Regions from separate parts of the Pseudarthrobacter sp. NPDC059871 genome, predicted to be linked through region 3. Evidence: riboswitches for the same ligand, from Rfam matches in the RefSeq annotation. Region 3 holds a riboswitch; each other region holds the start of a gene.
The links. Region 3 has a riboswitch for S-adenosylmethionine ahead of ACFV4R_RS16885 (homoserine O-acetyltransferase). Riboswitches for the same ligand answer to the same signal wherever they lie in the genome.
Positions count from the first base shown of each region.

Region 1: it holds a riboswitch for S-adenosylmethionine, as region 3 does, so the genes downstream of both, ACFV4R_RS03765 (LLM class flavin-dependent oxidoreductase) here and ACFV4R_RS16885 (homoserine O-acetyltransferase) in region 3, are expected to answer to the same signal.
Region 2: it holds a riboswitch for S-adenosylmethionine, as region 3 does, so the genes downstream of both, ACFV4R_RS08570 (DUF1737 domain-containing protein) here and ACFV4R_RS16885 (homoserine O-acetyltransferase) in region 3, are expected to answer to the same signal.
Region 4: it holds a riboswitch for S-adenosylmethionine, as region 3 does, so the genes downstream of both, ACFV4R_RS01235 (aminotransferase class V-fold PLP-dependent enzyme) here and ACFV4R_RS16885 (homoserine O-acetyltransferase) in region 3, are expected to answer to the same signal.

Region 1 covers NZ_JBHWJV010000002.1:213,986-218,140, forward strand. Annotated here, with positions in the region: gene ACFV4R_RS03750 (MFS transporter) at 1-446, shown strand, start outside; gene ACFV4R_RS03755 (rhodanese-like domain-containing protein) at 443-823, opposite strand; gene ACFV4R_RS03760 (LLM class flavin-dependent oxidoreductase) at 865-2,109, opposite strand; SAM riboswitch class IV at 2,325-2,433, shown strand; gene ACFV4R_RS03765 (LLM class flavin-dependent oxidoreductase) at 2,469-3,563, shown strand; gene ACFV4R_RS03770 (NtaA/DmoA family FMN-dependent monooxygenase) at 3,575-4,155, shown strand, end outside.
Region 2 covers NZ_JBHWJV010000005.1:76,462-80,616, reverse strand. Annotated here, with positions in the region: partial or broken gene opgC (OpgC domain-containing protein) at 1-1,466, opposite strand, end outside; SAM riboswitch class IV at 1,706-1,820, shown strand; gene ACFV4R_RS08570 (DUF1737 domain-containing protein) at 1,834-2,112, shown strand; gene ACFV4R_RS08565 (rhodanese-like domain-containing protein) at 2,109-2,519, shown strand; gene ACFV4R_RS08560 (O-succinylhomoserine sulfhydrylase) at 2,520-3,728, shown strand; gene ACFV4R_RS08555 (glutamate--cysteine ligase) at 3,824-4,155, opposite strand, start outside.
Region 3 covers NZ_JBHWJV010000013.1:235-4,389, reverse strand. Annotated here, with positions in the region: gene ACFV4R_RS16890 (hypothetical protein) at 1-352, shown strand, start outside; gene ACFV4R_RS16885 (homoserine O-acetyltransferase) at 490-1,605, opposite strand; SAM riboswitch class IV at 1,618-1,732, opposite strand; gene ACFV4R_RS16880 (bifunctional o-acetylhomoserine/o-acetylserine sulfhydrylase) at 1,880-3,202, opposite strand; SAM riboswitch class IV at 3,246-3,361, opposite strand; gene ACFV4R_RS16875 (VOC family protein) at 3,523-4,155, shown strand, end outside.
Region 4 covers NZ_JBHWJV010000001.1:280,713-284,867, forward strand. Annotated here, with positions in the region: gene ACFV4R_RS01235 (aminotransferase class V-fold PLP-dependent enzyme) at 1-1,365, opposite strand, end outside; SAM riboswitch class IV at 1,404-1,517, opposite strand; gene hisN (histidinol-phosphatase) at 1,678-2,490, opposite strand; gene ACFV4R_RS01245 (ribosome small subunit-dependent GTPase A) at 2,552-3,667, opposite strand; gene aroA (3-phosphoshikimate 1-carboxyvinyltransferase) at 3,651-4,155, opposite strand, start outside.

The sequences.
Region 1 (4,155 bases), on a different contig from region 3:
AAACACTCACGCTGGCCCATGCGCCGCAAGGGGCGGCGGGGGTGGCTGCGGGGTTCTACCAGCTCAGCCAGCGCTTCTCCGCAGCACTCTGTTCCGCCGCGGCCGCGGGCATGTTCCTCGGCGAGGGTGCCTCCGGCGGGAATGCCCGGGAAGCCTTCCACCAGGGCATCGTGCTGTGCTGCGCGTTGCTGGCCGCCGCCCTGCTGGCCGGAGCGGCGGACGCCGTGCGGATCGCTGTTTCGGCACGGAAAGCCAGGGCCGCCGTCGCACGCTCCGGAAAGGAAAGTACGACGACGGCCCTCACCCCAGTGCCCGGCGCCCCGGTGCCTGCAGCGTCGGTTTCCGGCGAGCCAGGTGCCCGGCCGGCGGCGCCGGTGGGGGCAGGGGCCGGTGTCCGCCGGGCAGGTTCACCGGCCCCGGGAGCCGGGGAACGGACGGACGCTTAGTTGCCGGCGGCGTCGACGGGCCCGGTGGTGGGCACACCGGCGTCGCGCAGGGCGGGGAAACCGCCGTCAACGTGCACGGCGTTGGCGTAACCGAGCCGCTCAAGCTTCCGTGCAACCGGGCCGGAGCCGTTCACGGAGCCGCAGAACACTACGATCTTCTGGTCCGTGCCTTCAACCTGCGCCAGGCGTTCCTCCGACTCGGGGCCGAAATCCTCCTCCACGCGCCCGCGGTCCACCACCAGCGCTCCGGGGATTGCACCGGTGCTGTTGCGTCCGGCATCGCTGCGGACGTCAACCAGCAGTGCACCGCCGGCAATCAGTTGGGCGGCTTCTGCGGCCGTGACGAGTTGCGTGTCTGTTTCGGTTTCAGTGGTCATGATTCTTTCCTTCTCTTGTGCGGATGGTGATGGGACAAACTTCAGGACAGGCCCCACTCGGCGGCCAGCAGTTCGTAGGAGTGCACGCGGTGCCGGTGGCTGTGGGCGATGGTGGTGATCAGCAGTTCCTGGGCGCCCGTGGCGTGCTGCAGGGACCGCAGTTGGTCGGCCACCTGCGCCGGGCCGCCCACGAACCGCGTCTCCACCCGGTCCCGGATGAGGTCCGGAGCCCCCGTTTCGGGTGCGGCTGACAGCGCATCCAGGCGGCCGCCGTCACGGGGCGCAGGGTAGGGAATGGCGCCGTGGCCGGTGCGGATGCTGTGCACCCAGGCGGCGTAACCGGCGCCAAGGGTGCGGGCGGACTCCCCGCCGTCAGCCACCAGGACATCCGCGGAGACGGTGACGTATGGCTCCGCCAGCGCGGCCGACGGCTTGAAATGGGTCCGGTATTCTGCCACCGAATCCAGCACTGTGGCAGGGGAGACGTGGTAGTTCGCCCCAAACGGCAGGCCGAGTTTCCCTGCCAGCCGGGCGCTGGGACCGGCCGTTGAGCCATGGATCCAGAACTGGGGCGTGGTGCCCCGTGCCGGAGTTACCGTGATCTCCTCGCCGTGCCGGGTCCGGTAGCCGCCGGTGAAGAACCCGATCACGTCCTGGACGTCGCTTTCGAAGTTGTCCGCGTCGCCGGGTTCGCGGCCCAGGAGTTCGGCCTGGAGGCGGAATTTCCGCGGGAGGACGGAATTGAAGAGCCGCCGAGCCGCCGGGACCAGGAGCCCGTCCACCACCCGGGCTCCCTCGTCCGGCTGCGCCGCAGCGACCGCGCCCGCGGCGTGCGCGGGGCCGTCCGCATGCGTAGCACCCGCAGCGGAGCCGTGGGCGGCGGCGGGCTCCGGCGTCGTCCGTCCCGCATCCGTTGAATCCGCGGCCGGCGTGCTGGGCTGCCCCGACCGTCCGAACCCCAGGTCCAGCCGGTCCGGGTACAGGGCCGCGAGGGTGCCGATGTTCTCCGCCACCTGCAGCGGCCGGTAGTTGCCCAGGATGGTGGCGGCGGTGCCCACACGGATGGTCCGGGTGGCCGCCGCAACCAGGGCCGAGAGCACGTGCGGGGCGGAACCGGCGACGCCGGGGTTCAGGTGGTGCTCGGCCAGCCAGAAGCGGTGGTAGCCAAGGTCCTCTGCGGCTACAGCAAGGTCAATGCTGTTGCGCAGCGCGTCGCCGGCCGACTGCCCGGCAGGGACTGGACTGAGATCGAGTACTGACAGGGGGACGGGGGAAGCGGTAGGCATGGCATGACCCTACGAGCCGGCCCACCCTGTCCCAAGCGGCCCTGTCACCGGGCTCAACCGGGGGAAACAGGCCGTCACGGAGCCCGTTTCCGATGCTGGGCAAAAGTGCAAAGATGACGCCAAAAGCCGCTGTTTGACGCGGGATTTCCTGCGTTGACGCCGCGCGACAACCGCGTTTGTCAACGCATTGGGCCGGCTCCTACATTCAAGCCATAGGTCAAGAGTCAGCACGCCAAGGACCGGCTGGTGCTGCGGCAACCCTCAGGCATTTTGTGGCGGGGTGCTCCGGAAACAGACCTGGCCGCACCGCGGCAAGTGAATGTCGTCCCGGCCGCGCTGCGGCCCTGAAGAAGGAAACCATGGCTTCAACACCTGTCCCTGAACTGCGCTCCAAAATCGTTGCGCTCGAGCTCGACGGCGACGGCGCCCACCCGGCCGCGTGGCGCCGCGCGTCCCACCTTCCCGGCGCCCTCCTGGGCGGCGGCCGGATCCGGGAAACCGCCCAGGCCGCGGATATCGCAGGCTTCCACCTGGCCACCTTCCGCGATTCCCGCGTCCTGGATGCCGGCAGCACCGGCATCGCCGGCCGGATCGACGCCGTGCAGCGTGCGGCCTTCGCGGCCCCGCTGACCCGGTCCCTTGGACTGGTCCCCGAGGCGGGAACGCTGTTTACCGAGCCGTTCCATGTGGCCACGCAGCTGGCCAGCCTGGACTATTCCTCCCACGGCCGGGCCGGCTGGCTGGTCAGCGCCGCCAACGAACCCGCCGAGGCACGGTCCGTGGGCCGCCAGGCACTCGCCGAAGCCGATGTCCTGGCCGAGGCAGCAGACGTGGTGGAGGCCGGCCGCCGGCTCTGGGATTCCTGGGAGGACGGCGCTGTCATCCGGGACGCAGCCACCGGCCGTTACCTGGACCGGGACAAGCTCCACTACGCCGACTTCGACGGTGACAGATTCTCCGTGAAGGGCCCGTCCATCATTCCCCGGCCGCTGCAGGGGCAGCTGGTGGTCTTCGCACCGGCGGACCTGATCCCTGCCGTCGAAGCGGACGTGGCGCTCGCCGCCGCCGGTTCGGTGGACGGACTGGCAGCCGCGGCGGTGGCTGCAGCAGCGGCCGGAACCCCGCGCACCCTGGTGGAGCTCGACGTCGTCCTCGACTCCCGCGGCCAGTCCGCGGCGGAGCGCCTCGCGGAGCTTGATGCGTACGAACCCTGGCAGGGCGGCGCCCGGTACGCCGGCAATGCGGCAGGGCTCGTCGAGCTGCTGGTTGAACTCTTCCGCGCAGCAGACGGGGTCCGGCTCCACCCGGCCGTCCTGGACATCGACCTGCCCGAACTCGCCGCCCAGGTCCTGCCGGAACTGCACCGCGCCGGTGTGGCCGCGCCGCGCACCGGAACCACCCTGCGCGAAACCTTCGGCCTTCCCCGCCCCGCCAACCGCTACGCCGCGGCCTGAAAGAGAGCATCATGAGCACGCACCACCGCACCGCCGGCAACGGCCAGATCCAGTTTGGCGTCTTCTTCCAGGGCGTCAACCACACCACCGTCTGGAAGACCCCGGAGAGCGGTTCCCAAACCGACTTCGAATCCTTCCGCCGGGTGGCCCAGACGGCGGAGCGCGGCCTTTTCACCGCGTTCTTCCTCGGTGAGGGACTCCGCCTGCGCGAGCACCTGGGCCGGATCCACGACCTCGATGTCGCCGGCCGCCCCGATGCCCAGACGGCCCTCGCGGCCCTGGCCGCCGTCACCACCAACATCGGCCTGGTGGCCACCCAGAACACCACCTACAACGACCCCGCAGACCTGGCGCACCGCCTGGCCAGCCTGGACCTGCTCTCTGGCGGGCGGGCGGCCTGGAATATCGTCACCACGGACAACGCCTGGACCGGTGCCAACTTCCGGCGCGGCGGGTTCCTCAAGCACGAGGACCGCTATATCCGGGCCGAGGCCTTCGTCCAGACGGCCAAAGCGATCTGGGATTCCTGGGCCGACGGCGCAATCGCCGGGTCCCGGGATGCCGGGCGCTGGCTCGAGGAAGGCAGCATCAC
Region 2 (4,155 bases), on a different contig from region 3:
CAGCCCGGAAAACAGCACGAACAGTTCGGCGCCGCTGACGAACCCCACAGCTTCCTGGGTCAGCAGCTGGAACAGCGACGTCATGCCCAGGTGGTTGACCACCACGAAGACGATGGCCATGCCGCGGAGCAGGTCAACCCGCGAATCCCGCTTGGAGGGATCGGCGTAACCCAGGCGGTAGCGGCGTTCACCCTGCGGGGAACCTGCCACAGTGCCACCAGCAGGAGGATCAGCGCCACGCCCACCGTCCAGGCTGCGGCGCCCGTCAGGGTGTTGGCCCGGACATAGCTGCCGCCGGCGCCTACCTCCGTGACGGGTCCGGTCACCATTGACGAATCCTTCAGCTGCGCGTGGGCAGCCTCCGCCACGGCGGAATTGCCGGTCAGCAGCCAGCTGATGCTTGCCACTCCGGTGTCCCGGGTGCTGGTCCGTTCGTCCCACACCACCAGCGCAGTCTTCTGGAACTGGGCGGACGTGGCGGCTCCCACCACCTGGTCGAACCAGCCGGCCTTGACGTCCACCTCGGAGGCGCCCCCGGAGGAGGGGCTGTAGAACGCGGCGGTCTGCAGTACGAACGGTTTAGCACGCCCGGCCGAATAGTCGTTGTAGAAGTTTTCCCCGCCGGAGGCTGTGAGCATCTCCTGCAGCTCGCCCGGCCGGGGCACCGTGTTCACCGCCGCCCCGCCGGCCGTATCGTCGTGGAAGGCGGTCAGGCCCACCCAGTCCACGGCGTCATCGCCGGGATAGTACGGTTCGTAGGCGCTGTCGGCCCCGTCCCAGGTCCCGTCACCGTTGGTGTCGAGCAACGCGAAGCCCTCACTGCCGGGCGTGGGCGCGTTCCGGCTACGGGCGAAGGGATAGTCCTTGCCAAGGTACGGCTCCCACACCATCAGCGGGCCGCCGTCGGACTTCTTGAAGGCAGCGGACACCGCACGGAAGGCGTTCCGGTACGCGCCGGGCTGCTGGCCCCATTCCACCCAGCTGGCATTCATATCCGGGGCGAAACGAATGAGCACCTGCCCGGTAAAACCGGACGTCAGCCGCCGCACTTCGCCGGCAAAGGAAGCCGCCGCAGCGTCATCTATCTGGTCCAGGGGCACGCTGGGCTTCACGGTGAATATCGCGTGCGAGCCCTGCAGTGACGCCTGCTCCAGGAAGCCCCGGAGGTTGTTCTGCTCCGACGGGCGGTACGGCAGGGCGAGGTCGTGCCCGTAGGCTGCGGGGGAAGCGCCAAGCCGTTCGGCGAAACCGGCAGCGGAATCCTCACCCCATTCCAGCATTGCCCCGAACAGGGGTTTTCCCTCATCCGGGCTGAGGTCAGCCGCGCGGGCGGCACCTGCGGGCAGCACCACGGCACACGCTGCCAGCAGCAGGACGGCAAGGAATGTCCACCCCCTCGACGCGCCCGCGCGGAACGGACTGACCGAAGGCTTGGTGCGTCGTCGCGCGGATGTACGCGTGCTCATGGAACCCCCCGGTGCCGAAGACCTGGTGGGGCGGCGGCCCCACCTGTACTTTATCGGTCGCGGCCTGCCGGGAAAGCATGCAGGAAGCGTTGTAGAACCCGTCCACCTGCGGCAATGCCGTCGTCGGGCGCTTCCGCGAAAGGGCTCCGCACCCCTGTGACCCTGTGTTTCCGGTTCAGTTACGGAAGATGACGACGGCGGCGGTGCGGCTCCCGGCGGCAGGTGTTACGTTTTTGGGGAGTAATGAGTACCGGCACCAAGCCCTGACTGGCCGGTCGGCAACCCTCCTCCCACGGCGGGGTGCCTCAGGTGAATACTCGGCATATCGACCGATTCGAGCTGCAAGCGTGAGAGAAGGAGATCCGTCATGTCTGACGCACCTGTCCCCGAAGAGAAACTGTCCTACCGCCTGATCAGCGGCCCGGACGACCGCGCCTTTTGCGAGCGGATCTCGGCCGCCTTGGCGGAAGGGTATGTGCTGCACGGCAGCCCGGCAGCGACCTTCAACGGCAGCAGCGTCATCGTGGCCCAGGCAGTGGTGCTCCCGGCAGCCATCGCCTCCGCGGATGCCGCCGTCGCCACCGCCGTGGACAGCCTCGAATCCGCTACTGAAGAAACCGAATTCGACGGCGAGGGCCACGCATGAGCTACGCAGGAGACCTGACACCCCAGGAGGCCTGGGCCAAGCTGGAGCAGGGCGCCATCCTGGTGGACGTCCGCACGGAGGGCGAATGGGCGCACATTGGCATCCCGGACACCAAGGCCACGGACAACGATCCCCTGTTCATCCAGTGGACGTTCCCGGGCGGCATTCCCAACCCGGACTTCATTACAGACCTGGAGCAGCAGGGCCCGGAGAACCGCGGCACCGAACTGCTGTTCCTGTGCCGCTCCGGGCAGCGCTCCATCGCGGCGGCCACGGCGGCAACCCAGGCGGGTTTCACCTCCTACAACGTCCTGGAAGGCTTCGAAGGCGAACCGGACCGTTACGGCGAACGCACCGTCAACGGCTGGAAGAACCGCGGCCTGCCCACCAACCTCGGAAAGAACTAAGTGACCTTCAACGAAGACGCCGCCGGCTGGAGCCCTGACACCCAGGCCGTCCGCGGCGGGCTGGACCGCACCAACTTCCAGGAAACGTCCGAAGCGATATTCCTCAACTCCGGGTTCGTATACGAATCCGCTGCCGCTGCCGAGCGCGCCTTCACCGGCGAGGACGAACGCTTCGTCTACTCCCGCTACGGCAACCCCTCGGTGGCCACGTTCCAGGAACGCCTCCGCCTGCTGGAGGGCACCGAGGCATGTTTTGCGACGGCGTCCGGAATGTCCGCCGTCTTCACGGCCCTCGGTGCGCTGCTGGCTGCCGGGGACCGCGTGGTTGCTGCCCGGTCGCTGTTCGGCTCCTGCTTTGTGATCCTGAACGAGATCCTGCCCCGCTGGGGCGTGGAGACAGTCTTCGTCGACGGCCCGGACCTGGAGCAGTGGCGGTCCGCGCTGTCCGAGCCCACCACCGCTGTCTTCTTCGAATCCCCGTCCAACCCCATGCAGGAAATCGTGGACATCGCCGCGGTCAGCGAACTGGCGCACGCGGCGGGTGCCACCGTCGTCGTCGACAACGTGTTCGCCACTCCCCTGCTGCAGCGCTGCGGACAGCTCGGCGCCGACGTGATCGTCTATTCCGGCACGAAGCACATCGATGGCCAGGGCCGGGTTCTCGGCGGTGCCATCCTGGGCACCAAGGAATTCATTGACGGTCCCGTGAAGCAACTGATGCGCCACACCGGGCCCGCCCTGTCCGCGTTCAACGCCTGGGTGCTCACCAAGGGCCTGGAGACCATGGGCCTGCGCGTCAGCCACTCCTCGGCCACCGCCCTGCGGCTCGCCGAATGGCTGGAACAGCAGCCCGCCGTCAGTTGGGTCAAGTACCCGCTCCTGAAGTCACACCCGCAGTATGGGCTCGCCGCCAAGCAGATGAAGGCCGGCGGCACGGTGCTCACGCTTGAACTGGCGCCCTCGGGCGGGCGCTCCGGCAAGGAGGCCGCGTTCGCGCTGCTGGACGCGCTGCGGATCATCGACATTTCCAACAACCTGGGCGATTCCAAGTCCCTCATCACGCACCCGGCCACCACCACGCACCGGGCCATGGGTCCGGAGGGCAGGGCCGCGATCGGCCTGACCGACGGCGTGGTGCGCCTGTCCGTGGGGCTTGAGGACGCCGAGGACCTCATCGGCGACCTGGAACAGGCCCTCAAGCAGATCTAGGGTGATTCCGCTGCGGCGGCGCTGGTCCGGACACGGACGGCGTCGCGGGCGGAAGGCCTGCCGTGTTTTGATGGCGGGCCGCCCGGCAGTGCGGTCTAGGACTGCCGCACCCGCAGCAGTTCGGGAACATTGTCCACTTCCGAAGGATCCAGGGTGTCGCGCATGGTCACCCTGACCGCGTGTTTCACCACTGCGCCGAAGCCGAAGTCCTCGGGCTGGCCTGTCAGTGCCTTCTCCCGCACCTGCCGCTGCTCCGCCGAGCCCGTGCCGCGGGCAATGATGTCCTCCACGCCCTGCCGTGCCAGTGCCAACTCGCCCTGCTCGTCCAGCACCGGGGCGAGGTAATCCACCAGCGACCGGACCACGTCCGCGGCGCGGGCCGGACGGAAGTTGCCAAAGTCCAGCAACTCGCCCGTGAGCCCTGAGT
Region 3 (4,155 bases):
CTACTCGGGCGGTTTCCGGCAGATCGGGCAGCAGGCACCGAACGTTCCACAGCCCGGGCCCTACCAGTACGGCCAGCCGCCGGTCCCTGGCCAGGGCGGGCAGCCTTTCGGCCAGCCGCCGTACGGGGAGCAGCAGTTCAACCAGGCTCCCTACAACCAGCCCCAGCCCGGCCAGCAGCAGCCCGGGTACCCCGCGCCGGAACAGCCGGCAGCGCCCGCCACTCCCCCGCCGCCGTCGGCCCCGCAGGGATTCCGGGCCCGGAAACTCGCGGAACTGGACCAGAAGTACAGCAACGGCGATATGTCGATGGAGGACTACATGGCCCGCCGCAGCGAAATCATGAACGGCTAGCCTGGGCCGCAGAAACCCTTAGGGGCCCCGGGCGTCGTCACGTTCTGGAGATCATCGATCAGAGGCTTGTTCGCGCAACCCGGCCCTTGAGAGTTCGGATCCGCGGACAAGCCTCTGTTTCTGTGCAGGCCGTGCTGCTAGGCCAGGAACTCCGACCGGAGCTGGGCTCCCAGCTGGCCGATTTCGGTCAGGAAGCCGTCGTGGCCGATAGGCGCCTGGATGAGGTGGACCTCAACGTCGCCGGGAAGGGCCTGGGCCAACTCGTAAGACTGGGACGGGAAGTAGAGCCGGTCCGATTCCACGGCTGCCACGAAAAACCGGGCACTGGTCCGGGCGAGGGTAGCGGCCAGGCTTCCCCGGCCGCGGCAGACGTCGTGGCTCATGAGCGCCTCGGTGAGGGCGATGTAGCTGTTCGCGTCGAAGCGCCGGACGAGCTTGCTGCCCTGGTGGTCCAGGTAGCTCTCCACCTGGTACCGGCCCCTGCCGGCGAGGACTCCGCCCTGCAGGGGCGACTCCGAAGCCTGGGCTTCCCGGCCGAAGCGGTGCTCCAGCTCGGCGGCCGACCTGTAGGTGATGTGGGCAATGCGGCGGGCGAGCGCCAGGCCGTCCTCGGGGCAGGGACCGCCGTAGTAGTCGCCGTCGTTGAAGTTCGGGTCCTGGCGGATGGCCAGGGTCTGGGCCTGGGCGAACGCGATCTGTTCGGCCGTGCTGGCCGCTCCCACCGCGATGACGGCGCAGCGCTGCACCCGTTCGGGGAAAGTGACGGCCCATTCCAGCGCCCGGGCGCCGCCCATGGAGCCGCCCAGCACCGCGTACCAGCTGCTGATGCCCAGCTGGTCCGCCAGGCGGGCTTCAGCTTCCGTGCTGTCCCGGAGCGTCACCAGGGGGAACCGGGAGCCCCACGGCTTGCCGTCGGGGCCGGGCGATGACGGCCCGGTGGAGCCGTAACAGCCGCCCACAATGTTGATGGAGACCACAAAGAAGCGGTCCGTATCCACGGGGGCGCCGGGTCCGGCAAGGTGCTCCCACCAGCCTTCCTCATCGGTGTCCCCGCGGGTCACGTGCGTGCTGCCGGTCAGGGCGTGCTCCACCAGGATGGCGTTGCTGCCATCGGCGTTCAGCGTCCCCCACGTTTCGTACGCCAGGGTGACGTCGGGCAGGAATCCGCCGCCCTCGAGCTGCAGCCCCCCGATGGAGGCATAGCGGACAATTCCGTGTTCGGGTGCGGTTGTACGGGCGACGGTAACCGTCATGGCAAGACCTCTTCTACGCGCTTGCCCGCCGTCGTTTACCGGCAGGCCAGGTCTTCACCCGGGGCACCCCGCCGCGGAAGGAGGGTTGCCGGCCAGCAAGCCGGGGCTGTCACTGGCACTCATGACCTGGTTCGAGTGTACGAAACACCCCCCGCTGATGGCCAAGCATGTGACTGGTTGTGACTTGCCGGTCCGCGCTGCTTTTCCCCGACGGCAGCCCGGCGGAAGGGAGGCCGGCCGCCTGGCCGGCCTCCCGCCGTCGTACGTCTTCGGCTTAGCCGGCCGCTCCCTTGGCGGCGCGGAAGCCCGCCTTAAGGTCTGCCAGGATGTCATCGATGTGCTCGATGCCCACGGACAGCCGCACCAGGCCAGGCGTGACGCCGGCAACCGCCTGCTGTTCCGGGGTCAGCTGGCTGTGGGTGGTGGAGGCAGGGTGGATCACCAGGGAACGGACGTCGCCGATGTTGGCAACGTGGGAGTGCAGTTCCAGGGCATCGACGAACCGCTGCCCCGCTTCGGCTCCTCCGGCAAGGTTGAAGGCGACGACGGCGCCCGTCCCCTTGGGCCCGTACTTGCGGCCGCGCTCGTACCAGGGGCTGGACGGCAGGCCCGCGTAGGCAACCGATTCAACGTCGTCCCGGCCTTCCAGCCACTGGGCCACTTCGGTGGCGTTGGCCACATGGCGTTCCACGCGCAGGCTCAGCGTTTCCAGGCCCTGGGCAATCAGGAACGCGTTGAACGGCGAAACGGCCGAGCCGAGGTCGCGAAGGAGCTGGACCCGCGCCTTGAGGATGTAGGACAGGTTTGCGCCGAGGAGGCCGTTTTCCCCGAGGTCCCTGCCATAGACCAATCCGTTGTAGGTGGGGTCCGGGGTGTTGAAACCCGGGAACCGATCCGGGTCCTTGCTGAAGTCGAATTTGCCCGAATCCACGATGACGCCGGCGATCGCCGCTCCGTGCCCGCCGAGATACTTGGTGGCGGAGTGGACCACGATGTCGGCTCCCCATTCCAGGGGACGGATCAGGTATGGCGTGGAAAGGGTGTTGTCCACGATCAGGGGCACACCGGCCTGGTGCGCCACCCCGGAAATGCCTTCGATGTCCAGGACGTCCTGGCGCGGGTTGGAGACCACCTCGCCGAAGAACAGCTTGGTGTTGGGCTGCACGGCGTCCCGCCACTGGTCCAGGTTGTCCGGGTCCGCCACGAACGTCACGGTGATGCCGAACTTCTTCAGCGTGTGGGCGAACAGGTTGTAGGTTCCGCCGTACAGGCTGGGGCTGGCCACGATGTGGTCGCCCGCCTCTGCGATGTTCAGGATGGCGAAGGTCTCCGCGGCCTGGCCGGAGCTGAGCAGCAAGGCACCGAGTCCCCCTTCGAGGCTGGCGATGCGCTGCTCAACGGCCTCCTGCGTGGGGTTGCCGATGCGGGTGTAGATGGGGGCCAGTTCCGCCAGGGCGAACCGGTTGGCCGCACTCTCGGCGCTGGGGAAGACAAACGAGGTGGTCTGGTAGATGGGCAGTGCCCGGGCGCCGGTAACGCCGTCGGGCTCCTGGCCGGCGTGGATCTGGCGGGTTTCGAAGGACCAACCGTTGGACATTCAAGGCTCCTTTGACATGGGCCCGGCATGCTGAGAGCACCGCGGGCCGCGCTTGCCGCCCGGCCGTTGCCGGACAACCAGGTCCTCACCCGGGGCACCCCACCGCGGATGGAGGGTTGCCGGCCAGCGAGCCGGGGCTTGGCGCTGGCACTCATGACCTGCGCCCAGTGTAGGAACACCTTGGCGGCGGCGGACAGGATTGTGACGAACATGGTCCTGCACGCCAGTTCCGGGCTGAAAACTGAACCCTGCTGAAATGGAAAATTCGAGTAAGGCAAGCCTAAGCTGAGAGCCCGATCACAAAGTGCCAAGATGATGGCATGCGCATGGATCACGTCTCTTACGCCTGTGAACACGATGGCCTCGCGGCCACAACCGAACGAATTGCATCTGCCCTCGGCGTTGAGGCAGTGAAAGGCGGGGTACATCCCCGGTTCGGTACCCGGAATATGATCATCCCGCTCGCGGGCCACAAGTACCTCGAAGTCGTTGAGGTCCTGGACCACCCCGCCTCTGACAAGGCCCCCTTCGGTCAGGCCGTACGGGCCCGTTCGGCGGCGGGCGGCGGCTGGATGGGCTGGTGCGTCGAAGTGGACGACCTCGCCCCCTTCGAGGAGCGCCTCGGGCGCTCGGCCGTCAACGGCAACCGCAAGTTCCCGGACGGCCGGGAGCTCGTATGGAAGCAGATCGGCATCCTGGGACTCATCGCCGACCCCCAGGTTCCCTACATGCTCAAATGGGAAGGCGACCCGTCGCTACACCCGTCCAACGCCTACGACAGCAGCCTCAAGATGAGCTGCCTGACCATCGCCGGTTCCGCTTCGCGGGTCACCGAATGGCTGGGCGAGCCCGTGGAGAAGCCGCTGGAGGACGTGGCTGTGGAGTGGGTGGCCCCGCACGGCACCCCCGGCATCCTGTCCGTCACGTTCGAAACCGCCAACGGAGCCGTCACC
Region 4 (4,155 bases), on a different contig from region 3:
GTGGGGGTAGGTCCTGGTGTCGTTGGCAGGCACCCATCGGCCGGCATCCACTACGTAGTCCCAGCCGAGCCCGTCGCGTCGGAGCTTTTCAATGCCTGCGAGGAGCCGCTGGGCATCTTCGAGCCGGGAGCCGACTCCGAAGCTTGCCCGCAGCGATCCCGATGGCAGGCCCAGGCGCTTCAGCAGCGGGTGGGCGCAGAATCGGCCATCACGGAGTCCCACACCGTGTTCGGCGGACAGGTAGGCGGCTACCAGGCCGGCATCGTAACCCGCCACCGAGAAGTTCACCACCCCGATGGTGTCCTTGTCAGGATCGGTGTCCTTGAAGATCTGGTGCACGGTGACGCCGTCGATCGCCTGCAGGCCTTCCACCAGGTAGGAACGGATGGCCGACTCGTGGGCGTGCCAGCGGTCCTGGTCCAGGCTCGCGATAACCTGCGTTGCCCGCGCCAGGGTAGCCGCACCCAGCACGTTGGGGGAGCCGCCCTCGTGGCGGGCCGGGCCGCTGGCCCAGCTGACGCCGTCGAGCTTTGCTTCCTTAACGGCGCCACCGCCGGCGAGGTGTGGAGTTCCAGCGTCGAGCCAGTCCGGGCGGCCCACCAGGACGCCGGCGCCAAAGGGCGCGTAGAGCTTGTGCCCGGAGAAGGCAAGGTAGTCGACGTCGTCGGCGCTGATGTCCACGCGGCGGTGCGGCGCCAGCTGGGCGGCGTCCACCACAATGCGGGCACCGTGCCGGTGGGCGAGGGCGGCAAGCTCCCGGATGGGTAGGATTTCGCCGGTGACGTTCGAGGCGCCGGTGACCGCCAGCAGGTTGACCCCGCCCTGCTCAAGCTCGGCACGCACGGACTGGATGGTCCCGGCGATCGTGTCGGCGGCAACGATGCTCCGGTGGGGGACACCCTGCCACGGCAGCAGGTTGGCGTGGTGTTCGATGTCCAGGTACAGGACGTCACCGGCGGGCTTGCCCTCCGTGCCGGGGAGGCAACCGGCGAGCAGATTCAGGGAATCGGTGGTGTTCCGGGTGAAGATGACGGAATCGTCGGGGCGGCCGCCGACGAACTCGCGGACGATGTTGCGCGCGTTCTCGTAAACGGAAGTGCTGATCTGCGATGCGTAACCCGCGCCGCGGTGGACGCTGGCGTAGAACGGCAGGATCTCATTGAGGTAGGCCGACACCACGGTCAGCGCAGGCGCGGAAGCCCCGTAGTCAAGGTTGGCGTAGCGTACGTGGCCGCCGGAGATCAACGGGGCCAGGATTTCAGCGCCGGTAACTGCGGAAAGCGGACGTCCGGCCGCGGCCAGGCGTTCATCCGAAACGCTTTCGGCGGCGATGGCGTTAATGGGGGAGTCGACGGCAGTAGTCATGGAGACCTCACTTCAGGACTGGACTCCGGCAGTGCTGGAATCCGCGCTTGCCGCATCCGCTCCGGACCGGCCTGGTCGTCACCCGGGGCACCCCACCGCGAATGGAGGGTTGCCGGCCAGCAAACCGGGGTTTAGCGCTGGCACTCGTGACCTGGATAAAACCATAGAACATGTGGCGGCCCGGTCTGAAGCCGGGAGGATTGTTAAGGGTTTTGTTACGCGCGGCCCCGAATCGGGCTTTCTTCGAAGATTACGACGGCGGGCGCCCCCTTTTGGAGGCGCCCGCCGTCGATTGTTCGGAAGGAGGCCGGCCTACAGGAGGTCGTCCAGGCCGGGGTTCAGCCGGTGCAGCACTTCGGTATGGAGGATGGAATTGGTGGCCAGGGCGTTCCCGCCGAAGGGGCCGTCCTCGCCCTCGAGGGAGGTGAAGCGGCCGCCGGCCTCCACCACGATGGGCACGAGGGCGGCCATGTCATAGAGGTTCAGTTCGGGCTCGCAGGCGATGTCCACCGACCCTTCGGCCACCATGCAGTAGGACCAGAAATCACCGTAGGCGCGCGTGCGCCAGACGTCCTCGGTCAGGCCCAGGAAGTCGTCAAGGTTGCCGCGTTCCTTCCAGCCACCCAGGCTGGAATAGGACAGTGAAGCGTCGGACAGGGTGGAAACGTCCGAGACCCGGAGCCGGGTGGCCGATGCAAGGGAACGGCCCATGTAAGCCCCCATGCCTTTGGCTGCCCACCACCGCTTACCCAGGGCGGGTGCACTGACGACGCCGACTACCGGCTCGCCCTCATCGACCAGGGCAATGAGCGTAGCCCAGACGGGAACGCCGCGGACGAAGTTCTTGGTGCCGTCGATGGGATCGATGATCCACCGCCGTGAGCCGTGGCCGGTGCTGCCGAACTCCTCGCCCAGCACGGCGTCGCGGGGGCGGGAGCGTGAGAGCTGGCCGCGGATGGCTTCCTCGGCGGCTTTGTCCGCATCGGTGACCGGCGTCAGGTCGGGCTTGGTCTCCACGTGGAGGTCCTGTGCCTTGAAGCGGCTCATGGTCTGGTCGTCCACGGAATCGGCCAGGACATGGGCCAGGCGCAGGTCGTCGTTATAGGTCGAAGCGGGTTGGATCATGGTTCCAAACTACCGTCTGGCGCCGGTTCTGCCGGGAGGTCGGCCGTGCCGGTTGGCGCTGTCAGCTGATGGTGCCGAGCTCCTTGGCCTCCTGGGCTTCCATCCTGGGATCGGCGCCGAGGAGCCGGCGGAGCGAAGCCAGGCGTGCTTCACCGGTGGGTCCTGCGTGTCCGCCGGCCACCCAGGCGTCGAGCCCGCAGTTGACGGCAGTGGCGGTGTGCTTGCAGCCGCGTTCGCAATCGTCTGTGCCCGGCGAAAGATCCGGGAACGACCTCAGGATCCGGTCCGGATCCACATGGGCGAGGCCAAATGACCGGATGCCCGGGGTGTCGATGATCCAGCTGCCGGGAGGGGAGTCGGCCAGGCGCAGGGCAAGGGCCGAAGACGACGTGTGCCGGCCCCGTCCGGTTACCGCATTCACACCGCCGGTGGCCCGTTCCGCGCCGGTCAGGGCGTTCACCATGGTGGATTTACCGACGCCGGAGTGCCCGAGCATTACGGTGACCTTGCCTCCCAGGTGTGCCCTGAGCCCGGCAACGGCGTCACTGTCCAGCCGGGCCGACAAACCGTCATCGGAGCGGGCGTCGATCCCTGACGCCTCCAGGTCGGCGGTCCGGCTGATGATGACCGGGAAGTCAAGGTGCGTGTAGTTGGCCAGGAACTCGCCGGGATCCTTCACGTCCGCCTTGGTGACCAGCAGGATCGGCTCGATGCCGGCGTCGTACGCTGCCACGAGGGCGCGGTCGATGAATCCTGTGCGGGGTTCGGGGTTTGCTGCTGCCACCACTACTACCAGCTGGTCGGCGTTGGCCACGACGGCACGTTCAATGGGGTCAGTGTCGTCTGCACTGCGGCGCAGGAGGGTGGTGCGGTCCTGGATTTTGACGAGCCTCGCCAGGGTGTTGGGGGCCCCGGACACGTCGCCGACGAGGGAGACGAAATCGCCGGCAACCACCGGGTTCCGGCGCAGCTCCCGCGCCCGCGCGGCAATGACTGTCCGTTCGTCGCCGGAGTCTTCGTCAACGACGGCGGTGTAGCGTCCGCGGTCCACCGTGATGATGCGGCCTGTTACGGCGTCGTCATGGCTGGGGCGGTCCTTCGTGCGCGGCCGGGTGCCCTTCTTGTTGGGCCGGATCCGGACGTCGGATTCGTCCCAGGAGTCAGTCCTCCGCGGCACCGGCGGAACCTCCCGCACCGTTTTCGGAGCCTTGAGTGGCCGGGGCCGGGCCCTGCTGTGCGAGCATGCCCGTCCACAACCGCGGGAAGTCCGGCATGGTTTTTGCCGTCGTCGCGATGTCCTCCACCTGGACGCCCTCGACGGCGAGGCCGAGGATTGCCCCGGCAGTGGCCATGCGGTGGTCGGCATAGCTGTGGACAACGCCGGAATGCAGCTTCGCCGGGCGGATGACCAGGCCGTCGCTGGTTTCCTCTGCGTCGCCGCCCAAGCGGTTGATCTCGGTGACCAGTGCGGCGAGCCTGTCCGTTTCATGCCCCCGAAGGTGGGCGATGCCGCTCAGGCGGGACGGGCCGGTGGCCAGGGCACAGAGTGCGGCAACTGTTGGTGCCAGTTCGCTGGTGTCGGCGAAATCCGCCCCCTTGATCTCGGAACCGCCCCGGACCGTCAACACCCCGTCCAGTAGTGTCACTTCTGCACCCATCCGGGCC